Regions from separate parts of the Dechloromonas sp. ARDL1 genome, predicted to be linked through region 2. Evidence: predicted binding sites of a transcription regulator. Region 2 holds the regulator's gene; each other region holds the start of a gene.

Region 1 (4,189 bases), 1.3 Mb from region 2:
CAGCACCGATCCGGGCGTCATCCGGTCGCATAACGAAGACTCTGTTTTCGCAGACGCGCGCCTTGGCTTGGCCATCCTTGCCGATGGCATGGGCGGGTATAACGCCGGCGAAGTGGCCAGCGGCATGGCGACAACCCGCCTGGCGGCCGACCTGGAGCGTGTCATCATCTCTTCCACCTTGCAGTCAGCCTGTCAGGCGGGCGATACGGCAACGATAGAGCGCCATCTCGTCAATGAAATCGGTGCGGCGAATTTTGCCGTTTTCCATGCGGCAGCCAGCTCCTCGCATTATACCGGCATGGGGACGACGCTGGTTCTCGCCTGGTTTCACAATAACTGGATGACGGTGGCGCATGTCGGGGACTCCCGCCTATATCGCTTGCGTGGCGAGGAATTTGCGCTGTTGACGCACGATCACTCGCTTTTACAGGAACAGCTGGATAGTGGCATGATTACCCTCGAAGAGGCTCGTCACTCCGGCAACAAAAATCTGGTGACCAGGGCGCTCGGGGTTGATCCCGTCGTCGATGTCGAGATCGGTGGCTTTGATGTCAGAAAGGGCGACATCGTCTTGCTGTGTTCCGACGGCCTGAATGATATGGTTGAAGACGATGACATCGCTCTCGCCCTGCGAACGTTAGGTGGAAATTTGCAGCTGGCGGCCGATCATCTGGTGCAGTTGGCAAACGATAACGGTGGCCGGGATAATGTTTCGGTTATCCTGATCAAGGTGCGGGACGACTTCGCGGCGCCCCGAAACTGGTGGCAGCGCGTGCGCGACCTATTGAAGTGAGATGAGGAAAGAGAGATGGCAAAACTGATCCTGTCGATGGATGGATTGGTACTCAAGGAAATCCAGCTCAACAAGGAGCGGTTGAGTATCGGGCGCAAGCCGCATAACGATATCCAGATCGACAATCTTGCCATTTCCGGCGATCACGCTGTGGTTGTGACCATCCTGGCGGACTCCTTCCTTGAAGATCTCAACAGCACCAATGGAACCCTGGTGAACGGCCAGCCGATCAAGAAGCATTTCCTGCGCAACAACGACATCATCGAACTGGGCAAATACAAGCTCAAATACCTGGCCGACTTGCAGGCCGGTGCGGCGGCGAGCGATTTCGAGCGGAATGCCGCGATCCGTTCCGGGCAACTGAAGATGCCCTCTGAGCTGCAACTGGAGCCCGGCGATACGATCACGCGCTCGAGCGTCGGCCTCGCCTCCGTGCCCAAGCCGCCGGCTCCCGCGCCTGGCGCAGCGATCCAGTTACTCAACGGCCCCAACGCCGGCAAGGAGTTGGAACTGACCAAAACCCTGACCACGCTCGGCAAGCCGGGCTTGCAAGTCGCCGTCATCGCCAAGCGGCCGCACGGCTTCTTCATTACCCATGTCGAGGGACGGCAATTCCCCGTCGTCAACGGCAGGAGCCTCGATGCGCAGGCCTACCCGTTGGGCGACCATGACGTGATTGAAATCGCCGGTATCAAAATGGAATTTTTCCTGAAGGGATGACCCCACCCAGGCTCAAAATGACAAATTTTCATTTGTCGCTAGTGTGAGTTATTTCACACCGCTGGCTGGGCTGTCCGGTAGTCGAAGACTAGAATCCGGTTTTGACACTGGGTGTTGGCGTGAGGCTGGCACCGCTTGGACTGATCGGAACATGGCAGAAAAACTCAGGTATCCCGGGCATGAAGCTGCGCGTACTCGGCTGTAGCGGCGGTATCGGCGGCCGGCATTTGCGGACCACCTCGTTTCTGGTCGACCACGATATCCTGATCGATGCCGGAACTGGCGTCGCCGAACTGTCTCTCGCCGAGCTGGCGGCAATCGACCATGTTTTTCTGACGCATGCCCATCTTGATCATATGCTGGCTCTGCCGCTGCTGATCGATGCAGTTGCCGCACGGCGAGAGCGGCCACTCCTTGTCTATGCCTTGGCGGAAGTCATCGAGGTCTTGCAGCAGCATATCTTCAACTGGGCGATCTGGCCAGATTTCACCTGCCTGCCCAACGCCGAGCAACCTTTTGTGCGCTTCGTGCCTATCGAAGTAGGTTCCACCATATGCCTTGGTGATCGGAAAGTGGCTGCACTTCCAGTTAACCATACCGTTTCGGCTGTCGGTTACCATCTTGATTCCGGTAAGGGTAGTCTGGTTTTTTCAGGAGATATGGGACCTTCCGAGGCCTTTTGGCAGGTTGTGACCGATATATCTAATCTACGCTACCTGCTTGTTGAGTGCGCTTTCTCCAACCAAGAGTGCGGACTGGCTAAACTCTCCAAGCACATGTGCCCAAGGTTTTTGGCGGAAGAATTGCGTCGCCTTGACCGACCTTGTGATCTGTTCATCACGCATCTGAAGCCCGGCGACATAGAGCGGACGATGCTGGAAATAAAGAATAGTCTAGTCGATTTCAGTCCAGAGATGCTGCAGAACAATCAGGTGTTCGAATTCTGATTGCTTGCCGGAGATGCTTTGGGCCGTGTGATATTGGGGCGCATCGTTTTGGTATTGTTGGCCAAAAGCGAGATGTTTGTGCCGTATTTGGTCTGGTTTATGTGCCAAAAATTGTCATTTCGGGCGGTCTTTGTTCGTGTGATAATGCCGATTCTTGTACGAATTTTGTTTTAAGTTGTTGAATGTAATTTGATTTTTTGTTTTTGTCGCTGTTGTATCTGTTCTTTTGCAGGTTGGCACGGAATCTGTATTACATGCCTAAAGCGGTTTTTCCCGCCTTCAACCTAAAGGAGAATCACATGAAAAGCGTTCAGCAGGGTTTCACTCTTATCGAACTGATGATCGTGGTGGCCATCATCGGTATTCTGGCGGCTGTTGCACTGCCCGCCTATCAGGATTACACCGTCAAGGCCAAGTTAGCCGAGGTGATTCTGGCGACCAGCCAGTGCCGTACCACGGTGGCCGAAGTGTATCAGTCGTCTACATCGGCTTCTACTCCCGGTGCTGGCAACTGGGGGTGTGAAACAGCCTCGCAAAGCTCCAAGTACGTCGGTTCTGTGGCAACAAATGACAATGGTGTGATTACCGTGACGGTTTCCAACGCTACCGATTTGCCGACGACCGTTCGAGGCACTACTGTAAAGCTGACACCATTGGATGTTAACAATGCCGCGCTGTCTTGGACGCCTGGTATTCAGGTTGCTGGCTTCAGATGTGCATCTGGCAATATGCCGGCAAAGTACCTACCTGGTTCCTGTAAATAAGCTTCTCTGAAGTGTTTCAAGAAAAGGCTGCCATGGCAGCCTTTTCCTTTTTGGGTGCTCGCTGCTATGCATTATTCGGGATTACTACTTTCTTTCTTGTTGCTGGCAGCGTGGCTGGAACCAAATCACTATCTGCCATGGGTCGTTTTCAGAAACGAATGGCTGGCTTGGCTTTGCTTGCCGGTTCTTGCTCTTTATCTAGCCCGGATGCAGGAACGTACTGTCGTTCATGTTCCGGCTACGGCACAACTGTTGGTGATGCTGGCGGTTGTACCCTTGGCCCAATTTTATGGGGGGATTGTCTTTTTTGGGGGGGATGCCGTACTGACGTCGTTGTACCTGCTGGGGTTGGCCTTTGTGATCACTATTAGTTCTGCCCTGCCACGTAGACACTTGGTAATAATCATCGCAGCGACCATACTTGCTGGGGCTGTTCTGTCAGCCTTCCTAGCCTTGGGGCAGTGGTTGTCGGTAGAGATGATCGGCTGGTTGGCGGTGAGCTTTCCATCAGAGGCGAGGCCTTATGCCAACTTGGCCCAGCCCAACCTTCTGGCTTCGTTGTTGTTGATGGGGGTAGGAGGTACTGTTTACTTTCGACAGCAGCGCTTGTATTCGCTGCCAACTGCCATCCTGATTGGCTTTGTGCTGTTTTCCGGGGTTGCGGCAACCCGCTCCCGGATGGGGCTACTTGTCGGTGGCGTTTTCTTGTTGTTTCTCTGGTTTCGCGGGCGAAGGGTGCTGCCGATAAGTGACAGGTTTGTGCTCCTTCCCCTATTTGTGATGATGCTGTTTGGAACGTGGTTGTTCTGGCCATCGCTATCAGATTTGTTGCAGGTCAGAACAGTAGGGTCATTGGAGAGAATCTCTCAGATTTCTTCAGATGCTCGTTTAGACATATGGCGTCTCCTGCTATCAGCAGTATTAGAGAAACCCCTTTTGGGCTGGGGGTGGGGGCAGGTGAGCGT
Region 2 (4,189 bases):
ATCGGCCCCGTAGCTGTTGGAGCCCTTGATTTCGATGCGACGGTCTGCGTTCTGACCAATATGCCAGTTCAGCAGCAACTTTTCCCGATTATCCTTGTATAGCTGAACCAGACTGACGTGACGCACGACTGGAACTCAGGACTGAAATAGCGCTAAAACCGCGGTCGAATCGGCGGCCGTCTGCAGCTTCTCCCGGAATCCCCGGTCCGAAAAACGCTGGGCCAGTTCCGAGAGGATCTGGAGGTGCTGCTCGGTCGCCTGCTCGGGAACGAGCAGGACAAACAACAGGTCGACCGGCCTGCCGTCCGGAGAGTCGAAGGGCACCGGTGTTGTCAGGCGCATGAATGCGCCGGCAGCCTGCTTGAGGCCCTTGATGCGCCCATGCGGAATGGCGACGCCTTGACCCAAACCGGTGGAACCGAGTTTTTCACGGGCAAACAGGCTGTCAAAAATGGTCGAGCGGGCCAGACCCAGACGGGTTTCGAACAGGATGCCGGCTTGTTCGAAAACGCGTTTCTTGCTGCTGGCTTCGAGATTCAGCAGCACCTGATCGGCACTCAGTAGATTGTTGAGAGGGTTCATAAGAGTGGATAAAACAAAGCCGCAGCTTACGCTGCGGCCATTGGGCGCTTATTCGGCGGCATGCAGCCCGGGCTTTTCACCGCGATGGTGATCCTGGACCTTTTGCTTGTGCTTCTGGACCTGTCGGTCAAGCTTGTCGAACATCGAATCGATGGCGGCATAGAGATCGTCGCCGGACTCTTCGACATGCATGTCCTTGCCCGGAACGTGCACGGTGACTTCAGCCTTCTGCTTCAGCTTTTCGACAGACAGCACCACGTTGACGCCGGTCACTTTATCGAAGTGACGGACCACGGGATCCAGCTTGTTTTCCACGTATTCGCGCAGTGCGGGGGTTACTTCGATGTGATGACCACTGATCTGCAGATTCACTTTTTTCTCCTCTCTCTACAGGGTCTTGCGTAAATTGACCGGTGGGATGTTGAGCGACTCGCGGTATTTGGCTACCGTACGTCGGGCAACTACGATTCCCTGCTGGCCTAGTATTTCGGATAATTGGCTATCCGACAAGGGCTTCTTGCCTTCCTCGGCTCCGATCAATTGCTTGATCAAGGCCCGGATGGCCGTGGCAGAACAAGCCCCACCGGTATCGGTGGCGACATGGCTGCCGAAGAAGTATTTCAGTTCGAAAATGCCGCGCGGCGTGGCCATGTATTTCTGGCTGGTCACGCGCGACACCGTCGATTCGTGCAGGCCGAGGATGTCGGCGATTTCACGCAGGACCAGTGGCCGCATGGCGACTTCGCCATGCTCGAAGAACTGGCGCTGGCGGTCGACAATGGCCTGCGTGACGCGATGGATGGTATCGAAGCGCTGCTGGACGTTCTTGATCAGCCAACGAGCCTCCTGCAACTGGGTGGACATGTTGCCGTTGCCGCGCCGCTGCTTGGCGAGAATCTCGGCATACAAACGGTTGATGCGCAGACGGGGATAGGCGTCCGGGTTGATGTAGGCCGTCCACTTGCCCTTGAGCTTTTTCACAATCACGTCAGGCGTGATGTAGCGTGCCTCGACCTGAGCATAGCCAGCAGCCGGACGCGGGTTCAGGCTGGTGATCAGGGATTGGGCGGCCTTCAGATCCTCGTCGTCATAGCCGGTGACTCGACGCAACTTGGCGAAATCGCGGGCCGCCAGCAATTCAAGGTGTTTCTCGACGATGACCAGCGCCACGTTGCGATCGTACTCGTCCGGCAAGGCCTTCAGTTGCAGGCGCAAGCATTCCTGCAGATTGCGCGCACCGATTCCGGTCGGGTCGAAGTTCTGGATGTGACGCAGCGCGATTTCGAGCTCTTCGAGCTCGATCTCGTATTCCGGCGGCAGGGTTTCCCACAGCTCCTGCAGGGACGCCGAGAGGTAGCCGTCGTCGTCGAGCGCTTCGATCAGGAAGCGAACCAGACTGCGGTCGCGCTCATTCAGCTGGGTCATCCCGAGTTGCCAGCCAAGATGCTCGCGCAGGCTGACGTTGGCAGCATGAATATCCTGGCTGTCGCTGTCATCGTCTTCGTCGCGGCCGGCTCCGGTAAAAGTGCCAGCATCGGAAGCCCAGCGGTCGTCATCGACCTCGGAAGGCGAACTCGGCGGTTCGGTTTCGCGGTCCTCGCGCGGCTCGCGCTCTTCACTGCTCTCGCTGCGCGACTCCTCGTTGCGCGGGGAATCAAACTGCTGGGCGTTGGCGAACGACTCCGGCCCCTCGTCCTCGCGTTCCAGCATGGGATTTTCGAGCAGGTAGCGCTCGATTTCCTGCTGCATCTCGATGGTCGACAACTGCAGCAGCTTGATCGACTGCTGCAACTGCGGGGTCAGCGCCAGATGCTGGGATAGTTTGAGTTGGAGTGCCGGCTTCATCGGTTGGGGTCTGGTGCGGCTCGGTCAGAGCTTGAAGTGCTCGCCGAGATATACCTTGCGCACGCTTTCATTCTCCACGATTTCAGCTGGCCGTCCAGCAGCAAGTACATTACCGGCATTGATGATGTAGGCGTGATCGCAGATGCCGAGGGTCTCACGGACGTTGTGGTCGGTGATCAGCACACCAATGCCGCGCTCCTTCAGGAAGCGGATGATCTTCTGGATTTCCAGCACGGCGATTGGATCGACCCCGGCGAACGGTTCGTCAAGCAGGATGAAGCGCGGGCTGGTGGCCAGCGCCCGGGCGATTTCGACGCGGCGCCGCTCACCACCGGAGAGGGCGGCCGCATTGACGTGGCGCACGTGGTCGACATGCAACTCCTTGAGCAGGCCTTCCAGGCGGTCGTTCAGTTCGGCTTCGGGCAGCTTCTGCAGTTCGAGGACGGCGCGGATGTTTTCCTCGACGTTGAGCTTGCGGAAGACCGAGGCTTCCTGCGGCAGATACGACAGTCCGAGGCGCGCCCGGCTGTGCATCGGCTGGTGCGTCAGGCGGTTGTCGTCGATATGGACTTCACCGCCATCGGCCGCGACCAGGCCGACGATCATGTAGAAACAGGTGGTCTTGCCTGCGCCGTTCGGACCGAGCAGGCCGACCACCTCGCCCGACTTGACCTCGAAGGAAACGTCCTCGACGACGGTCCTCGCCTTGTAGCGCTTCTTCAGGTTGTTGGCGGTCAGTTTGGCGGCAGACGTGGTCATTGCTCGAGACCGCGCAGGACGCGGCGGATGGCTTCGCTGGAAAAACCGCGATATTGCAGGAAACGCTGCTGTTTGGCACGCTCTTCCGGCGATTGCGGCAATTCCCTGAACTTGCGCTGCCAGACGCTGCGGCAGCGTTCGGTTTCATCGCCCCCCTCCGGAAGCGCGGCAGCGATTTCTTCGTCAGCAACGCCTTTCTGCCGTAATTCCTGCTTCAGCCGCGCATTGCCGTAACGCCCGGCGCGCGCCACGACGCGCTGGGCGGCATAGCGGGTATCGGACAGCAGGCGTTCGCTTTGCAGGGTGTCGAGCACGGCGTCGAGTTCTTCCTCGGATTCGGCATGCGATGCGAGCTTGGTCTTCAACTCGGCCCGGCTGTAATCGCGCCGGGTGAGTAGTTGCAGGGCCCGCACGCGCAGGTCAGGCATCGGCCTTGGCTTTGGTCGGCTTGATCACGGTGGTGCTGGCGGCCTCGCGGATGCCGGCTTCGATTTCGGCGGCGATTTCCGGGTTGGCCTTTAGGAATTCGCGGGCATTGTCCTTGCCCTGGCCGATTTTCTCGCCCTTGTAGGCGTACCAGGCACCTGATTTGTCGACCAACTTGTGGGCGACGCCCATTTCGACGACTTCGCCCTGGCGGGAAATACCTTCGCCGTAGAGGATGTCGAAGATGGCTTCGCGGAACGGAGGAGAAACCTTGTTTTTGACAACCTTGACCTTGGTTTCGCTACCGATGACCTCGTCGCCCTTCTTGATCGAACCGATGCGGCGGATGTCGAGGCGGACGGAAGCATAGAACTTCAGCGCGTTGCCGCCGGTGGTGGTTTCCGGCGAACCGAACATGACGCCGATCTTCATGCGGATCTGGTTGATGAAGATAACCAGCGTGTTGGTCTTCTTGATATTGGCAGTCAACTTGCGCAGCGCCTGCGACATCAGGCGGGCGTGCAGGCCGACCATCTGGTCGCCCATTTCGCCTTCGATTTCGGCACGCGGGGTGAGG
Region 3 (4,189 bases), 620 kb from region 2:
ATCGGCAAGCCCTCGAGATTCGTGAAATCAGCGACGCGGAACTTCGCGCCGCCGACGAGGTCTGGATGACGTCCTCGACCAAGGAAATTCTGGCCATCACCAGGCTCGACGGTCAGCCGGTCGGCACCGGCCGCCCCGGCCCCTACGGCGAACAGATGTGGCAGTGGTATCAGGACTTCAAGAACACCGTAATGCGCAAAGGCTGACATGGCTTCCTACAAGGACACCCTCCTCGAATACCCCTGCGACTTCCCCCTGAAGATCATGGGAAAAGCGCACGATGAACTCGCCCAGGCGGTGCTCACCATCGTCACCAAGCACGCGCCCGATTTCGACGGCGCGACGATGGAAATGCGTGCCAGTTCCGGAGGCAACTACCTGAGCCTGACCTGTACGGTTGTCGCCACCTCCAAGCCACAGCTCGACGCGCTGTACATGGAACTGACATCCCATCCGCTAGTGAAAGTCGTTCTGTAACGTGAATCTTGTCGTCAAACGCCTGGGCCGGGTCGACTACGAACCCACCTTCCAGGCCATGCAGGATTTCACGGCCAATCGGACAGCCGAAACAACCGACGAGCTCTGGATCGTCGAACATCCGCCGGTCTACACCCTCGGCCAGGCCGGCAAGCCGGAGCACATCCTGCGCGACGTCGGCATTCCGCTGGTCAAGATCGACCGCGGCGGACAGGTCACCTATCACGGCCCCGGCCAAGTGGTCATCTATCTGTTGCTCGACCTGGCGCGCCTGAAAATCAAGGTGCGCGAACTGGTCACCGCCATCGAGCAAGCCGTCATCGACCTGCTCGCCGACTATGGTGTTGGCGCCGAACGGCGCGACGGAGCCCCCGGCGTCTACGTCGGCGAAGCAAAAATTGCAGCCCTCGGGCTACGCATCCGCAACGGCTGCTCGTATCATGGGGTTTCACTCAACGTGGACATGGATCTCTCCCCGTTCGATGCGATCAACCCCTGCGGTTATGCCGGGCTGAAAGTTACACAAACCAAGAACCTGAACATTCCGCTTTCCGTAACAGAGGCCGGCGAGCACCTATCGCAGCACTTGCTGCAGCAATTGGACAGACAACATGGCTGAACCCAAACCGGAAGGCGCAACCAAGCAAAAAGGCGTCAAGCAAAAAGGCGAACTGAAGACCGCCCGCATCCCCATCAAGATCGTTCCCGTCGACCAGCCGTTGCGCAAGCCGGAATGGATTCGTGTCAAGGCTGGCAACAGCGCGGGACGTTTCGGCGAAATCAAGTCCATGCTGCGCGAGAAGAAGCTGCATACCGTCTGCGAGGAAGCCGCCTGCCCGAACATCGGCGAATGCTTCGGCCGCGGCACGGCGACCTTCATGATCCTCGGCGACATCTGCACCCGCCGCTGCCCGTTCTGTGATGTTGGCCACGGCCAGCCCCTGCCACCCAATTCGAACGAGCCGGCTGAACTGGCCAACTCGGTCTCCCTGCTCAAACTGCAGTACGTCGTGATCACCAGCGTCGACCGCGACGACCTGCGCGACGGAGGTGCCCAGCATTTCGTCGATGTCGTCCGTGCCGTGCGCGAGGCCTCACCCAAGACCACCATCGAGACGCTGGTTCCCGACTTCCGCGGCCGCATGGATCTCGCTATCGACATCCTCGGCCAGTCGCTCCCCGACGTGCTGAATCACAACATGGAAACCGTGCCCCGCCTCTACAAACAGGCCCGCCCGGGCGCCGACTACGCCCACTCGTTGGCGCTGATGAAGCAATTCAAGGCACGCTATCCGGACGTCAAGACCAAGTCCGGCCTGATGGTCGGCCTCGGCGAAACCGATGAGGAAATCCTCGAAGTGATGCGTGACCTGCGCGCCAACGACGTCGAGATGTTGACCATCGGCCAGTACCTCGCCCCTTCCGGCCACCATCTGCCAGTCAGCCGCTACGTCCATCCCGACACCTTCAAGATGTTCGAGGAAGAAGCGATGAAGATGGGCTTCTCCGGCGCCGCCTGCGCACCCATGGTGCGCTCCAGCTACTGGGCTGACCAGCAGGCACATAGTGCGGGAATCGCCTTGTAAATCGCAGCGACAAAAGCTACCGAACAAAGCCCTGCACTACTTTCGCAGCAACCTTTTCCAGCGATAAACCTCGAAAGGGCAGAATAGACATAAAAAGTCGCCTTCTGCCCTAACAGAGGGTATTAGCTAAGAATAAGCAACATCGTAGCCATCTCTGCTTCCAACACTCCGCCACAAAGCTTTCAGGCAGCTCCCTGAGACGTACAGCCTCTTGCCAAATGATCGCCCCCCTGGAAGTCGCGACATTGACAGCACAAACACTCGCTGCGATATACCGACAACCGGCGACCGATCACTAACTGACGGACGCCCTCGCAAACTTCCGCCCCCCCCCGATTGCTAGTCTTCTCACCGGGCAACGGCGACTCTGACAGAGAAGCATCGCCAAAAAGTAGCCAATACTTGCAAAATTGCCCTACCTTGCCCCTCCCAACCCGGCGCCGCTCCAATAATCTCGCCCGGGCTCAAATCCAGCTGAAACAACCAGAAGCCCTAGTCAACACATAAACCGCGGCCAGCCCGCAACCCGCCCCCCGACATGCCATCTGGCTGAAGCTCCCCTGTTTTTTGGCGACAAGAATGGCGCAAACGACATTTCCAAGGAAATTCCGGCAGGCGCACTGTCGAAATTTCTTACACTCCCCTTCCAGCCCCCCCAAAGCAGTCTTTCGAAATCACACAACACATTGATTTATTAAACAAAATACACGAAATAAATTTCTGGCACGACTCATGCTTTCCATGCGAAAACTCGAATTGATTTGAGTTTCGCCATGAAATGCACTTAATCAGGGGAAAATGACATGACTAACTTGAAGAAAGCTTTCGCACTACTCTCGCTTGCCGTTGCCGCCGGTTCCGCCAACGCAACCATTGCCACCGTCTATAACGACTTCGACGGCGGCTTAGCCAATTTCAACACCACGGTAAGCAACGCCGGCAGCACCGCAACGCATGACGTATGGAGCACCCGACTGAGCGGCACTGTCGTTGATCGCGGCGACTACACGGTCTATCGCGCCAACAATGCGAGCATGTCGTCAAGCATTTACACGCTCAGCAACTCCTCCCCCAGCCGCCAAACCTCTGGCTACATGGTCAGCATTGACCCCTCAGGTACAGGTACGGGTCACGGCACCGGCGACGGATCGTCATCCAAGGGTAGCGGCCTGGTCCTTGATTTTGGCGCCAAGGGTAAATCGGTGAACGCCATCGGTTTCGAAGTGGGCGATTGGGCTACCTGCTGCCAAGTATCCGACCTGTATATCTCCTTCGATAGCAATGCTCCGATCCGTGTTGGCCACTCTACCGTTTTTGGTGACGGTTTTCTCACCAACCGTGGTGCGGGTGTTTTCGTCGCCGCTTTCGATGACGTTGCCACTTTCTCCAAAGTGACGTTCTGGGGTGACGGCTGGGGCGAAGTCCTGAACATGGGCGGCACCATCCACTACGCTTCGCTACGGCAAGGTAGCCTGCAAGTTCCGGAGCCGGTTTCTCTGGCTCTGGTAGGTGTTGGACTCCTGGGTGTTGGCTTCTCGCGTCGTCGCAAATCGGCCTGAGAGTAAGCCAATCGCAACATAAAAACGGCGGCTTCGAGCCGCCGTTTTCATTTCCACCCTTTCGTCCTTCTTTCGGGAGCTTATTTTCAATTGCTCAAGAAAGACAGCCCAAGAAGAACTCAGCGTGTCACTGGCGGTGGGGGCGGCGCTCCTGGGGGCGGCGGCGGAATAGCAGGGTCTTGCGGCTGATTCTGCACCGACGAACGAACCGGTGACGAATAGCTCATGTTGGCCGGCACGGGAACGCGGTGCCCCTTGGCATACATACATTGAATGTAAGCATTGTCATACTGGCGCTGCGTACCCAACGTCGAAGCACGCGATGCATCCGTACCCGTCGCGCTTCCCATCAACAAACCGGCCCCGGCTCCTATGGCAGCGCCCTTGCTGTTGCCGCCAATAGCTGCACCAGCGAGCGCACCAACCGCAGTACCTACCGCAGCGCTGGTCATGGCCGACTCCTTCGCGGCATCGCCGGCCGTCTTGCCGCCGATCTGGTAATGCGCATACTGCCTGCACTCCACATCGTCGCCACGGAAGCGATCAAACGGCTGCCCGGTACCGGGC

What was found. The regulator sigma-54, encoded in region 2, starts transcription at its own class of promoters, with help from an activator protein. The targets are predictions, from matches to a motif close to TGGCACGCTTNCTGCTNA.
Region 1: a site for sigma-54 is predicted at 2,695-2,712, ahead of AB6Q56_RS12560 (pilin). Genes of this name have one in related genera too.
Region 3: a site for sigma-54 is predicted at 2,785-2,802, ahead of AB6Q56_RS16305 (PEP-CTERM sorting domain-containing protein). Genes of this name have one in related genera too.

The regions. Positions count from the first base shown of each region.
Region 1 is NZ_CP168939.1:2,565,407-2,569,595, reverse strand. It holds gene AB6Q56_RS12575 (Stp1/IreP family PP2C-type Ser/Thr phosphatase) at 1-793, shown strand, start outside; gene AB6Q56_RS12570 (FHA domain-containing protein) at 809-1,513, shown strand; gene AB6Q56_RS12565 (3',5'-cyclic-nucleotide phosphodiesterase) at 1,693-2,460, shown strand; gene AB6Q56_RS12560 (pilin) at 2,760-3,224, shown strand; gene AB6Q56_RS12555 (Wzy polymerase domain-containing protein) at 3,291-4,189, shown strand, end outside.
Region 2 is NZ_CP168939.1:3,890,549-3,894,737, reverse strand. It holds gene hprK (HPr(Ser) kinase/phosphatase) at 1-126, opposite strand, end outside; gene ptsN (PTS IIA-like nitrogen regulatory protein PtsN) at 136-582, opposite strand; gene hpf (ribosome hibernation-promoting factor, HPF/YfiA family) at 631-954, opposite strand; gene AB6Q56_RS19250 (RNA polymerase factor sigma-54) at 970-2,427, opposite strand; gene lptB (LPS export ABC transporter ATP-binding protein) at 2,452-3,186, opposite strand; gene recX (recombination regulator RecX) at 3,183-3,614, opposite strand; gene recA (recombinase RecA) at 3,607-4,189, opposite strand, start outside.
Region 3 is NZ_CP168939.1:3,268,998-3,273,186, forward strand. It holds gene AB6Q56_RS16285 (D-amino acid aminotransferase) at 1-206, shown strand, start outside; gene AB6Q56_RS16290 (HP0495 family protein) at 208-477, shown strand; gene lipB (lipoyl(octanoyl) transferase LipB) at 536-1,096, shown strand; gene lipA (lipoyl synthase) at 1,089-2,063, shown strand; gene AB6Q56_RS16305 (PEP-CTERM sorting domain-containing protein) at 2,867-3,622, shown strand; gene AB6Q56_RS16310 (YMGG-like glycine zipper-containing protein) at 3,742-4,189, opposite strand, start outside.